One region of the Paenibacillus sp. P4_A9 genome, then DNA from elsewhere that is predicted to be linked to it. Evidence: riboswitches for the same ligand, from Rfam matches in the RefSeq annotation. Region 1 holds a riboswitch; each other region holds the start of a gene.
What was found. A riboswitch is a leader RNA that binds a small molecule or an ion and turns the genes downstream of it on or off. The one in region 1 is predicted to bind cyclic di-AMP.

Region 1 (3,569 bases):
TCCGTATGGGTTAGACCAGCAGGCATTGATAAGTCGAGCATCATGGTGTCGATCAAAGATGCAGATTGCTTGATTTGGCTGCCAGCAGGTGGGCAAGGCTTTCAACGTGGCGATGGCGTGAAGGTTTATACAACGAGATAGCGTACTGAACTCATACTTTAAATATACATGAAATTATATTACCTATATCACCACAAGTTTGGCGCTAACAAGTAACCGTCTGTCAGGAGGGTCAACTGTGGCGTCTTTTTTGTAAGGAGCTGAAGTCGGACGAGGTTTAGCGGCGGGAACGTCGATTTATGTAAATCGAGGACGTATGCTTGATGAGATACTGACGCAAGGAACGAGTGGTATTGATTTTAAGTGAAAAATGAAAAGCCCGCCTGCTGAAACTTCAAATTAGAAGCTTCAGCAGGCGGGGTCATTTCAAAGGGTCCTAATAGAATGTAGCGAGAATGATTACCAACAGTACATAAAGAACAAGAATTACGCCTGCAGAACTTCCGTATCCTGGCGTTCCACAACCAACTACAGCTGACATAGTATCCCCTCCGGTTTTGAATTAATGTGGGTTAAACACTATATAACATATGTAGGGGAGATACCTATTGATTGGACGAATGCCCTTATTAGACCTGATCATTCACCTACCGAAATAAACGGCTATGCCGCCCCTTTGTATGAAAAAAAGCTGCCTTGAGCGTTTCTCAAGGCAGCTTCTTCAACATCTAATTGGGAATTTGATACACTTTAATTTTCTGAATGCCAAAGCTTTGTAAGGATTTCTTCGAGCCTGGAATAAAGATGTCCATTCTCTTTCCTTTAATGGCACCGCCGGTATCCGTCGCATACACGTACATGCCGCCTTTAGGAAGTCCATTAAACGAATAACCTTCAATATAAAGTTTGGAACCAAGTGGAATTACGGATGGATCAACAGCAACTGTGCCGATCGCAAGGGGGTTACCCATGAAATCAAAGGCACCATAGCCGCCATTTTCAGAAGGATCTGCCGAATAAGCTGTGGATTCAAATATTTGATAATCAGGTGCATGATGCTCGCCATCTTTATTTAAGATCGCTAGATTGCTGCTTGCATCCCACTGCACAGGAACGCCTGCAGCTGTGGAAAGGAAGCGAAGCGGCACATATACACGCCCATTCTGAAACTGGGAAGCTCCGTCTAAGGCAACGGGGGCGTTATCAATGGTAGCTTCTTTTTGACCAGAAACCAAGGTAATCGTATGTTTGTTGTTATTTAGTGTTACCTCGACTTGATTTCCATCTTTTTTCCATTCCACGGTATAACCAAGCTTCTCGGTTACAAACCGAAGCGGAACTTGGGTCGTGTGGTTGCCATCCAGAAATGGCTGTGCATCAGGGAAATGGATCAGGTCATCATTGACTTGTACTTTCACTTCCATTTCAGCCGCATGAGCCGTAAATGGGGAAAGAAAGCCTCCTGCCAATACCGTTAGTGAAACAGCAAGGCTAGTTAACCCTTTAGTTAGCTTATTCAATTGGTAATCCTCCTTCATGAGCCTTCGAGGTTAGTTGACGGGTTCGGGAAGAAGGTTCTCCCTAGTCTGCTCCAAGCTGAAGCAAATATTCACCCCAAGTATTTCGTCCCCCGTACCAGTGCCTAATTTATGCACCAGACTCGGCTTCAAATAGTTTATCATCACAGGCGTGCCCAAACAACGACCAATATATGGGTGAGTAGTCGCATACTAGACTTAGGTCTAGGTTCAAAAACAGTCGATAGTCGGTTTTAGACTTGCTGGAATTGAGCTACGATAGGAGTATGATGAAGGGTGAGGGGCGATTGACATGAACAATAAGAATCGGGAAATTGATCCTACTAATATATTTGATCGTATTGGCAAAATGGCAGAAACCGTCTGGCAGGAGACGATCGGGAAAACGAATCCAGGTACCTATGATGATGGTACCATCGCCAAGCTTGAGGAGCGCTATGATGTAGCGCTGCAGGCAACGATTGCGCTGCGCGGTCACATCGCGCGAGCAGAAGATATGGCGAAGCTGCGCGGCGAGCAAGCCGAGCTGGCGATGCGCGCTGGCGAAGAGGATCTCGCGCGGCTTGCGCTGCAAGAGAAGCTGCGCGAGGAAGCCGCTAGCGAGCACTACCGCGCGCAGTACGCGAGCAGCCAGGACTTGTGCCTGGCGCTCGCAGAGGAACTGCGCGGGCTGCGTGCGGGGCACGCAGCCGATGCTGGGCAGCCTCGCGGTGGGCTGCATAGCATCGAGGCTCGCGACACATGGCGCGAGCTGGAGATCACCGGCCGCGAGCTCGGCCGGGAGGCGCTGCAGGGGCTCCGCGTGGCGGGCCGCCTATCGAAGGAGACACTGAAGGAAGCCGGAGGCAACCTTCAGCATGAACTGCGGGCGCTGCGCAGCAGGCTGCAGCACGAGTGGCAGAAGGAACAGCGCGCTCGCGAGGAGCGAGACCCGCGCGACAGAAAATAGCGATGGAACGTGACCTCCACGTAAGCAAAGCCTTGCCCTATAAGGATTTGCATCTTGGAGGTCGTCCATTCTTGTGGTATGCTAGGAATCGTATGAACGAAGGAGAATTGGCAGCCAGAGGAGGTGCATCGATGGGAGAGGAAACGAAAAATAATCGCAGCCGGAATACAGCGCTTGTGCTGATTGGAGCCGGTGTTTTTTTGCTTCTGGATCATACCATAGGCTTTTTTCCCATTCTGGCCGTAATCCTAATTTTACTGGGCATTCATCGGGTTCGTTCACGCAAAGAGCGCAAAGGATATGTGCTGATGGGGATCGGTGCTGTCATATTATTTGGTGACCATCTGACAATTGCCATTTCGGTTGTGTTGATTTCATTAGGTTTTTTCTTCATTCGATCCAAGCAGGTTCATAAGGATGATTCGTATACACAAAAGCAAAAGATCGTCGATAGCGTTCGCCTTGGCCGAGAGCCTTGGATTCTACGAAATACCTCGACGTGGTACTTGGTGGGAGAAACGTACATGGATCTCTCGTTGGCCATTCTAGAACAAAAGGAAACAACAGTCATCCTACAAGGTGTTGTAGGAGATATTGATATAAAGATACCCGACGATATTGGCGTTTCCGTTACAGCTTCTGTCATGTTCGGTCAGCTTCATGTAGCCGAACAACGTGAGGCAGGTGTGATGAACAAAGTGGTGTGGCAATCAGAGAATTATCAACATTGCGACCATCGGGTGAAACTCGTGCTCTCTTTCATCGTAGGAGATATCAAAGTTAAAGTATTGTAACGGCTGGAGGGGGCACATCACCAAGTGGACGGCTACAAAAGACGATTAACGAATATGATATGGCGCAGCATGGGGGAAGCCATCCTATTTAGCTTCGCTGTTTTCGGTGCTATGCTATATTTCTTGAATTCAAGACATTTGATCGAACCCTTTACCAGCTGGCAGCAGGGTGTCAAATTCTCGTTCATGGCCTTGTTGATCCTGGGTGTGATTGGTGCGGTGTTCGGTTACTGGAACAGCTCGAAGGTTACACGTAGACTAGAGCCGATGATGGAGACGATGATTTTA
Region 2 (3,569 bases), on a different contig from region 1:
ATCACAGTAAGCCGGAGAACAATCGCGAATAATTCAGTGCGCAGCAATGTCTTCATATATAAGTAGAGAAACGCCGAATCCTGTCGAAATGGGATCGTTCGTGTAAGCCCGCTGATCCAACCTCGGCGGGCTATTCGCGTTGGTAACTGAGGGACATCTACGAACCAATTGAAGAAGGCGTAGAGTCTAGCCTGCTGCTGCTTCTCTTTGGCAATCAGATAATCCCATCCGATCACATATTTAGCAACAGAACGAAACGCGGAAAGCCATACGAATACAAGCAACAATGCTGTTATGCTGGCCCATAAGCTACTATAGTGAAATTGAACGGTAATGAGGGAAATGGACGCGATCCAACGAAAGATGACAGACAGTAATCTTGTTCGTTCAGCAGCAAATCTGCCTTCCTGCCAACTGGCTAATAGGTTAGCTACTTTTAATAGAAGCAATAGAGCTAACATTAGTAGAAATGGCTGTGAATCCGCTCCTAAACAATGGTTATAAAGCGGACGAAGTGTGACCCAAGCAAGAAATAACCAGAGCCCCTGAAGTGAAAAGCTATAGAAGAAGCTGCTTCGGAAATAAGCGTCCATTTCATGTTCAATCCGCAACAGAAACATCCGATCGGCACTGCGGGTCAGTGTTCGAATGGGACTTGAAGTGACGAGTGGAACGAGCGCGAGCAGGACGATCCATAGGTACGGATAATCTGTCGGAAGTCGCTGTAATGTTTTTGCATAATAATAGGAAGAAACGATGACAAGAAACAACAAGAATCCGATAAAATTACTGCGTGCGGCATACTGCCAATAACCCATGGATTCCTTCATATAATGTTGAAAACGCTGCTTCCATAATGCTTGAGTGTTAAATGCATGTGTAGTATCTTTTGGCTGGTTCATCGCAGTTCTCCTTGAACAAGCTTGTAGAAGATGTCGTCTAATGACGCCTGGGGAAGCTCTGTTTGTGCGCGTAATTCGACTAAATCTCCCTGAGCAACCATGTGGCCCTTGTGGAGAACGACATAGTTATCGCAATATTTTTCAATTGTAGACAAAATGTGTGAGGAAATGAGGAATGATGCGCCTTTTTGTTTCATTTTAACCATTAATTCGAGCAAGGAACGTATAGCTAAAGGGTCGAGACCGAGAAATGGCTCATCGATAATATATAACGAGGGCTCGATCAGGAACGCATTCATGATCATGACCTTTTGCTTCATCCCTTTGGATAAATGATTTGCGAAGCTATTCAGCTTGTCTTTCATTTGAAATTGCTCTAACAAGGACTGGGAACGGGTTTCGTAGTCCTCCTTGGAAACGCCATAAGCCATGGCTGTTAGCTCAAGGTGTTCACGAATCGTAAGCTCTTCGTATAACTCTGGACTTTCAGGTACATAGGCGTATGTAGCGCGGTAGGGAATTGGACTTTCGGCTAAAGTTAAGCCTTTAATACGAATGGATCCTTTTTGCGGCTGCAGCAGTCCTAATATATTTTTGATGGTGGTACTTTTCCCTGCCCCGTTGAGTCCGATTAGCCCCATCATTTCACCTTGGCGGATCGAAAATGTGAGGTCATGCAGAACTGGTCTGTTAGGTAAGTATCCCCCGAATAAAGCGTTTACTTCTAAGATGGGAACCATCTCAATTGCCTCCCTAAATAGCAAATTATTGGTATTTATCATTCAATTACTTCCAGAATCATTATAAACAAATTTGCGTTTTTAGCCTAGTTTTGGTCATTATGCATTAAAAAATCGAGTATACGTACGTTAAAGTTAGGTACATGTAGATATAAGTGGATTATATTTGAAAAATAATCGAAATTTAAGTGATTTAGCCCTTTTTAACGGGTGTTAATCCCTTTACAGGTTGAGCTTAACAGCGTAATATACTTTTCATAATAACTTAATATCCAATTTGCCAATTTTCCATTCGCTGAGTTCCAAATGTGGAAACGGGGGAACCACTGCAAGCTTAATTAGCATTCAAATGCGGTTAAGTAAGCAGAGAGTAACAGGGGTGAATCATGGACGTCAAACAAGTAGTTTGCGTCTGCGTAGGGCGACTCTCACGTCCGAATCCGTCAGCTAACCTCGTAAGCGTAAGAGAGGTAACGATTGTCGTGCGTGCTATTTGTATTTCACTATGCAAACTAAGCCAGCGAGAAGAGTCCTCTTCTTGCTGGCTTTTTGTCCTCATACAGGGTTTTACACAGATAAAAAGACATAAAATGACCCGGAATTCATAGGATGATGAATAGGTAAAAGGGGGGACGACCAGATTCAGCGAGGTTAGAAAGCTGAAGATGGCGAGCATGTTAAGTTAAACTAAAAACCTTAGTCGCGTCAAATTTAATCATGCTGTAACCTGGCGGCGAGGCTTTGAAGGAGGACCGAAAAAGTGGGCAGTATCTCAATTAGCGAGACCCATGTAAAACGATCATCCAGCATGTCCTTCGCATTGCGATGGAAGCATGAAAACTTGCGTTTGATTTTAAGCCTAGCTATAATCTCAATCGCAATGACTTTCATGTTTTTGGTGTTGTTGTACGGAACGGCTACCAAGAGCGTATCCGTGGTTGTGAATGGACAAGAAACTATTGTGCACACGAAGCAATGGGTCCTGCAACGCCTACTGGATGAACAAGCCATAAAGATTGGAGAGCACGATGAAATTTCAGCTTCACTTACGACCAAGCTCAAGGGTGGAGACAAAATTGTTATCGAGCAGGCCTCACCAATTCAATTGACTGCTGATGGAAAGACCACCACTGTTTACACAACTGCAAGAACGGTAGAAAGTGCATTGCAACGTTTAAATATTGCACTTGGGGAGAACGATCGTATCACTCCCGAACCGACGGCCGCTCTAAGCACAGGTGATGAAATCAAGATCGTCCGTGTGAAAAAAGAGACGGAGGAAGTCTCTGAACCGATCGCATTCGAGACAGAGAAAAAGAATGACGCATCTTTACTTAAAGGGAAAGAGCAAGTCGTCCAAGAAGGTAAAGAAGGCGTATTGGTCAAGAAGAAAGAAAAGACTTTCGAGGACGGTGTTTTAGTCGCGGAAGCAGTTGTGGGTGAAGAAGTACAATCAGAAAGCGTTAAGAAAGTAGTATCTGTAGGCACGAAAAATCCTGTGGTCGTTCTCTCCGCCTCTTCACCGAGTGTGGATGAGGTTTCCAAGAATGGTGTGACCTTCGGCTACAAACAAATTCTCAAAAACGTGAAACTTACTGCTTATTCAGCGGACGCCGCGTCGACAGGCAAAACCGAGGGCTCCTCTGGTTATGGTAAAACCTACACGGGGACTACTGTAACCGAAGGTCGCACAATTGCCGTAGATCCGAAGGTGATTCCACTGGGTTGGTGGGTGTATATTGAAGGGATTGGCTTCCGTCGTGCTGAGGATATTGGCAGCGGCGTGAAAGGTCAGATGATCGATGTATATTACGAGGATCATGGCTATGCGAATAAATTCGGAACCAAACAAGGGTACACGGTATATGTGGTTGGCCCTACAAAACCGTCTCAAAACTAACGTGTATTCGGAAGTTTTGACGGGAAC
Region 3 (3,569 bases), on a different contig from region 1:
GCTGACCGCTTACCTCTTGCTCCACTTCCAGATACCCTTCTGAATGGACGTAATCTCCCAACAAATAGGCAGCATCCGCCGAATTTGCATGCGTTAGAAACAGAAGCGCTACCTTCTCATCCCCAACCACGAATCCCACCTGTTCCTTCACTTGAAACTTCTCAAGAATTTTCCCATGATGTGATCTCACGATATGATGAAACCGCCACGCGCCGTCCTCATTCACGATAAAATAAAGCACACGATTTCGATGGGCATTACTAAACTCCCGTGTCACACCGATCATACACAAATTCTCGTCCAAGCGTAAATATTCATCAATCACATACGATTTCAGTCGCAACCGATTGACATTTTTGCTCTGAATATAGTTTTCCATCTCATCTATAGAGCGGCGATCCTTCGGATCTTGCTTCGTCGCGTAGAATACTTCTTTAATAAACGTATCCGTCTGGAATTGCCTTGCCCCTTTGAAGTGGTTATAGGTTTGAAAAAATTGCTCAATCACTTCCCGAATGTCTTCCGGTATGGCAGGACCCGTTTCCACGTTGTACATGCGATCTGTTCGACCTGACAGTTTTATTTTATGAAACCAGTTTTTCCAGACACTGACTTGCATGACGTACGCGTCACCTACTTTCTTCCAACCATTTTTTCATTATAGGCTATAATTCTCAAAAATTCGATAAAAATCGCAGATTTTCGCGCAAAAAAAGAGCGTCTGCCCGCTAATCTTTCATTTGTGAAAGATATAACGAACATACGCTCTAGAATCATCTTGCTTTTATCTGATTTAGTCCCTAACTTAAAGTACGCGTTTTGCGCCTACATATCTTGAGCTCCAATAGGAGCTAGCGAGACTATCAACCGTTACACCACTGGATGTGGTAGCCGAAATAAATTGATTATTTCCCATGTAAATACCCACATGATTAACGATGCCTGAAGCAAAGAAGACAAGATCTCCTGCTTTCAAATCCGTCACTCTCGCACCCGCTTGATCATACATTTGCACGGATGTGCGGGGAAGCTCAATGCCTTTGGCTTCATACAAATAACGAACGAAACCAGAGCAATCAAAGCCCTTGGGTGTTGTTCCACCCCATCGGTAAGGCGTTCCTTGAAAAGTCGTCGCAGCTTGAATAATTTGAGCTGATACAGCTGGCTGAACAACCTTTGCTACTGGGGCTACTGTAGGCGGAGGTGCAATCCAAGCTGGCTTGTGGGTCTTACCGTCGACTTCCACGATGGCGATTTTATTCGCATCATTCCAAGCGATCTCAGATCCAAACGTCTCTGTTATGAAACGTAGTGGAACGTAAGTATTTCCCTCCAGCAACGTCGGACTGCTCTCTAATTCAACCAACTTACTGTTCACGACAGCTTGCTCTTCGTCCGTTGTTAGTTGAATCGCCTGCTCCTTGTTCATTAGGGTGACGACGACTTCATCGCCTTGCTTCGCCCAGTCCACTTGATAGCCTAACTTCTCCGACAATACACGTAGTGGCACCTGAAGTGTACCTTCCGTATCAATAAACGGCTGTACTTCAGGGAACTGCACCAATTCGTCATTGACCTGAACCTTCACCGCAGAAGCGTCTGGCGCAGAAGCATACGCGGCAGGCGCGGCGAACATGGGAATAGCTGCGCCTAGAAGAGCGCATGAACAAATAAAGCTTTTTGTAAAAAGTTTCAAAACGTTGTGCCTCCTTGAAGCCTCCGAGGTTAGTTGACGGGTTCGGGAAGAGGTTTTCCCTAGTGCGCCCCATTAGCCTTTGACTAACTGAGCATTCATTCACCCCAAGTAAAGAAGTCCCCCGTACCGGAGCTTTTGATGCTCCGAGATTCGGCATTTTTTGTCTATGTTAGACTAGCATAGTTCGTTTTAGCCTGACAACTTTTTCGCGGTGGTAAGTGTTTCCATTTTTGTGTGATCGCGCACAAACAGCTACTCAAGGTAGAGTAGCTGTTTGATCACTATTTTGCCTAATCCGAGCTTACAGATTACTTATATACCTCTGTGTACAAGATGTTCTTGCAGGGTATGAACTCGGTTTCCGTCAATGGATCAGGTGAACTCATGATACGTAGAGGCAGCATCGCCTGCCCTTCTCTGAGAGGAGGCTGTGCATAAGGGAATAGGTTCAAATGAAAGCCACAGCGCTTATAAAATTCAATTCTCCGCTTTGCAACTGTCGCATCTGACGCATCCGGTGGCTCCACTTCTAGCACAATAGGCGTAGTACCACTGCTCATATAAGCCGTCAGCATTTGTTTGCCAATCCCGCCGCCCCTTATTGCAGCATTGACCGCAATATGCTCCACAAATCGAAACGTGCTAAAGCTCCAACTTGCCAGAAAACCAAGCATTTGCCCTTGAGCATCTCTCTCCACATCAATTCGATAGTTCGGATGCGATAACAGTGATCGCTGTCCTTCATACGTTCTTATCTCCGTATCAGGAAAAGCAGATTCCATGAGTTCGAATACTTCAGCAAACGAATCCTCTTGCTTCATCTGTTGGCATCTCCTTTTTGGTATAGGATATCCAACCATGCGGCAAATTATGGAGCAATACTTACCACAACTTCATCAAAATAAGCCTTTAGCAAATGCGTATACACACCGATCTTCCCTGCTGAGAACGTGCTGTCCGTTGCTGTAACAATAAGCTTTCGGCGTTTCTCCGAAGGAACATCGAAAAACGATGTAACTTTGTATGAAGTGCTTACCACTTAGAGAAGTACGCATGCGCTGCACTATGAAAACCCGCCGGCAGCGCATGGCCCATGAATGGGTGAACCTCAATGGATTTATTCTCAGATGAAATGTGATTATAGGCGGCAAATATGGTCTCCGGCAAGCAGGTCATATCCTTTAGTCCTACCGTCACATGAACGGGCTGCCCGATACGATCCCCGAGGTTCATGATATCAAAATAGGATAGCGTCTTCAGCACGTCTGGCAAGTGATCTGGGAATCTCGTAACGAATTCAGCCGCCTCACTAAGGGAACTGACGGAATTCAATAGGCCAAGATCCATGTGACACAGATTCGGCACATGGGCAACTGCTGCTCGGATGCGCTTCTCGAGCGCAGTTACGAGCAGGGTAAGCCCACCGCCTTGGCTCCCTCCGAACACGAATACGCGCTCGCTATTGATTTCCGGCTGCTCCAGCGCACATTGCACAGCGCGCAGGGAATCGATGGCAACTGCACGATAATAGCTCTTCTCGGCATCGAGGATGCCCTGCGTGATCCACCCCTTCGTCATGCCGTGCTCCTGCGGCAGCATGTTACCGCTATCGCCGCCTTGCCCTCGAACATCAACCGCAAGTACTGCGTACCCCATGAGCAACCAAGCTGCATGATCCTCGGGTTTCCCCTTGGAGCCAGAGTAGCCGGGGAATGTGACGACACATGGAACTTTCCTTGGGTTCGTTTCTACGTTCGGCAGCATCAACCAGGCATGGATAGGTGTTCCCTCCGCTCCCTCCAAGACGATCTTATTCACTTCTGCTAGTACAAAAGGGGATGCGACCGGCTCCCGGGTATAAGACAAGGTTTGT

Region 2: linked by a shared signal. The riboswitch ahead of AC1DVJ_RS20650 (ubiquitin-like domain-containing protein) and the one ahead of AC1DVJ_RS10500 (stalk domain-containing protein) in region 1 are both predicted to bind cyclic di-AMP.
Region 3: linked by a shared signal. The riboswitch ahead of AC1DVJ_RS19695 (C40 family peptidase) and the one ahead of AC1DVJ_RS10500 (stalk domain-containing protein) in region 1 are both predicted to bind cyclic di-AMP.

What each region holds. Positions count from the first base shown of each region.
Region 1 covers NZ_JBFUHL010000010.1:113,120-116,688, reverse strand. Annotated here, with positions in the region: gene AC1DVJ_RS10510 (molybdopterin molybdotransferase MoeA) at 1-141, shown strand, start outside; gene AC1DVJ_RS10505 (YjcZ family sporulation protein) at 437-541, opposite strand; gene AC1DVJ_RS10500 (stalk domain-containing protein) at 729-1,520, opposite strand; cyclic di-AMP (ydaO/yuaA leader) riboswitch at 1,525-1,676, opposite strand; gene AC1DVJ_RS10495 (PspA/IM30 family protein) at 1,831-2,487, shown strand; gene liaF (cell wall-active antibiotics response protein LiaF) at 2,619-3,281, shown strand; gene AC1DVJ_RS10485 (sensor histidine kinase) at 3,306-3,569, shown strand, end outside.
Region 2 covers NZ_JBFUHL010000036.1:46,499-50,067, reverse strand. Annotated here, with positions in the region: gene AC1DVJ_RS20660 (ABC transporter permease) at 1-902, opposite strand, end outside; gene AC1DVJ_RS20655 (ABC transporter ATP-binding protein) at 899-1,642, opposite strand; cyclic di-AMP (ydaO/yuaA leader) riboswitch at 1,926-2,119, shown strand; gene AC1DVJ_RS20650 (ubiquitin-like domain-containing protein) at 2,403-3,542, shown strand.
Region 3 covers NZ_JBFUHL010000033.1:50,311-53,879, forward strand. Annotated here, with positions in the region: gene AC1DVJ_RS19690 (hypothetical protein) at 1-619, opposite strand, end outside; gene AC1DVJ_RS19695 (C40 family peptidase) at 806-1,696, opposite strand; cyclic di-AMP (ydaO/yuaA leader) riboswitch at 1,700-1,862, opposite strand; gene AC1DVJ_RS19700 (GNAT family N-acetyltransferase) at 2,005-2,517, opposite strand; gene AC1DVJ_RS19705 (hypothetical protein) at 2,565-2,735, opposite strand; gene AC1DVJ_RS19710 (acetylxylan esterase) at 2,729-3,569, opposite strand, start outside.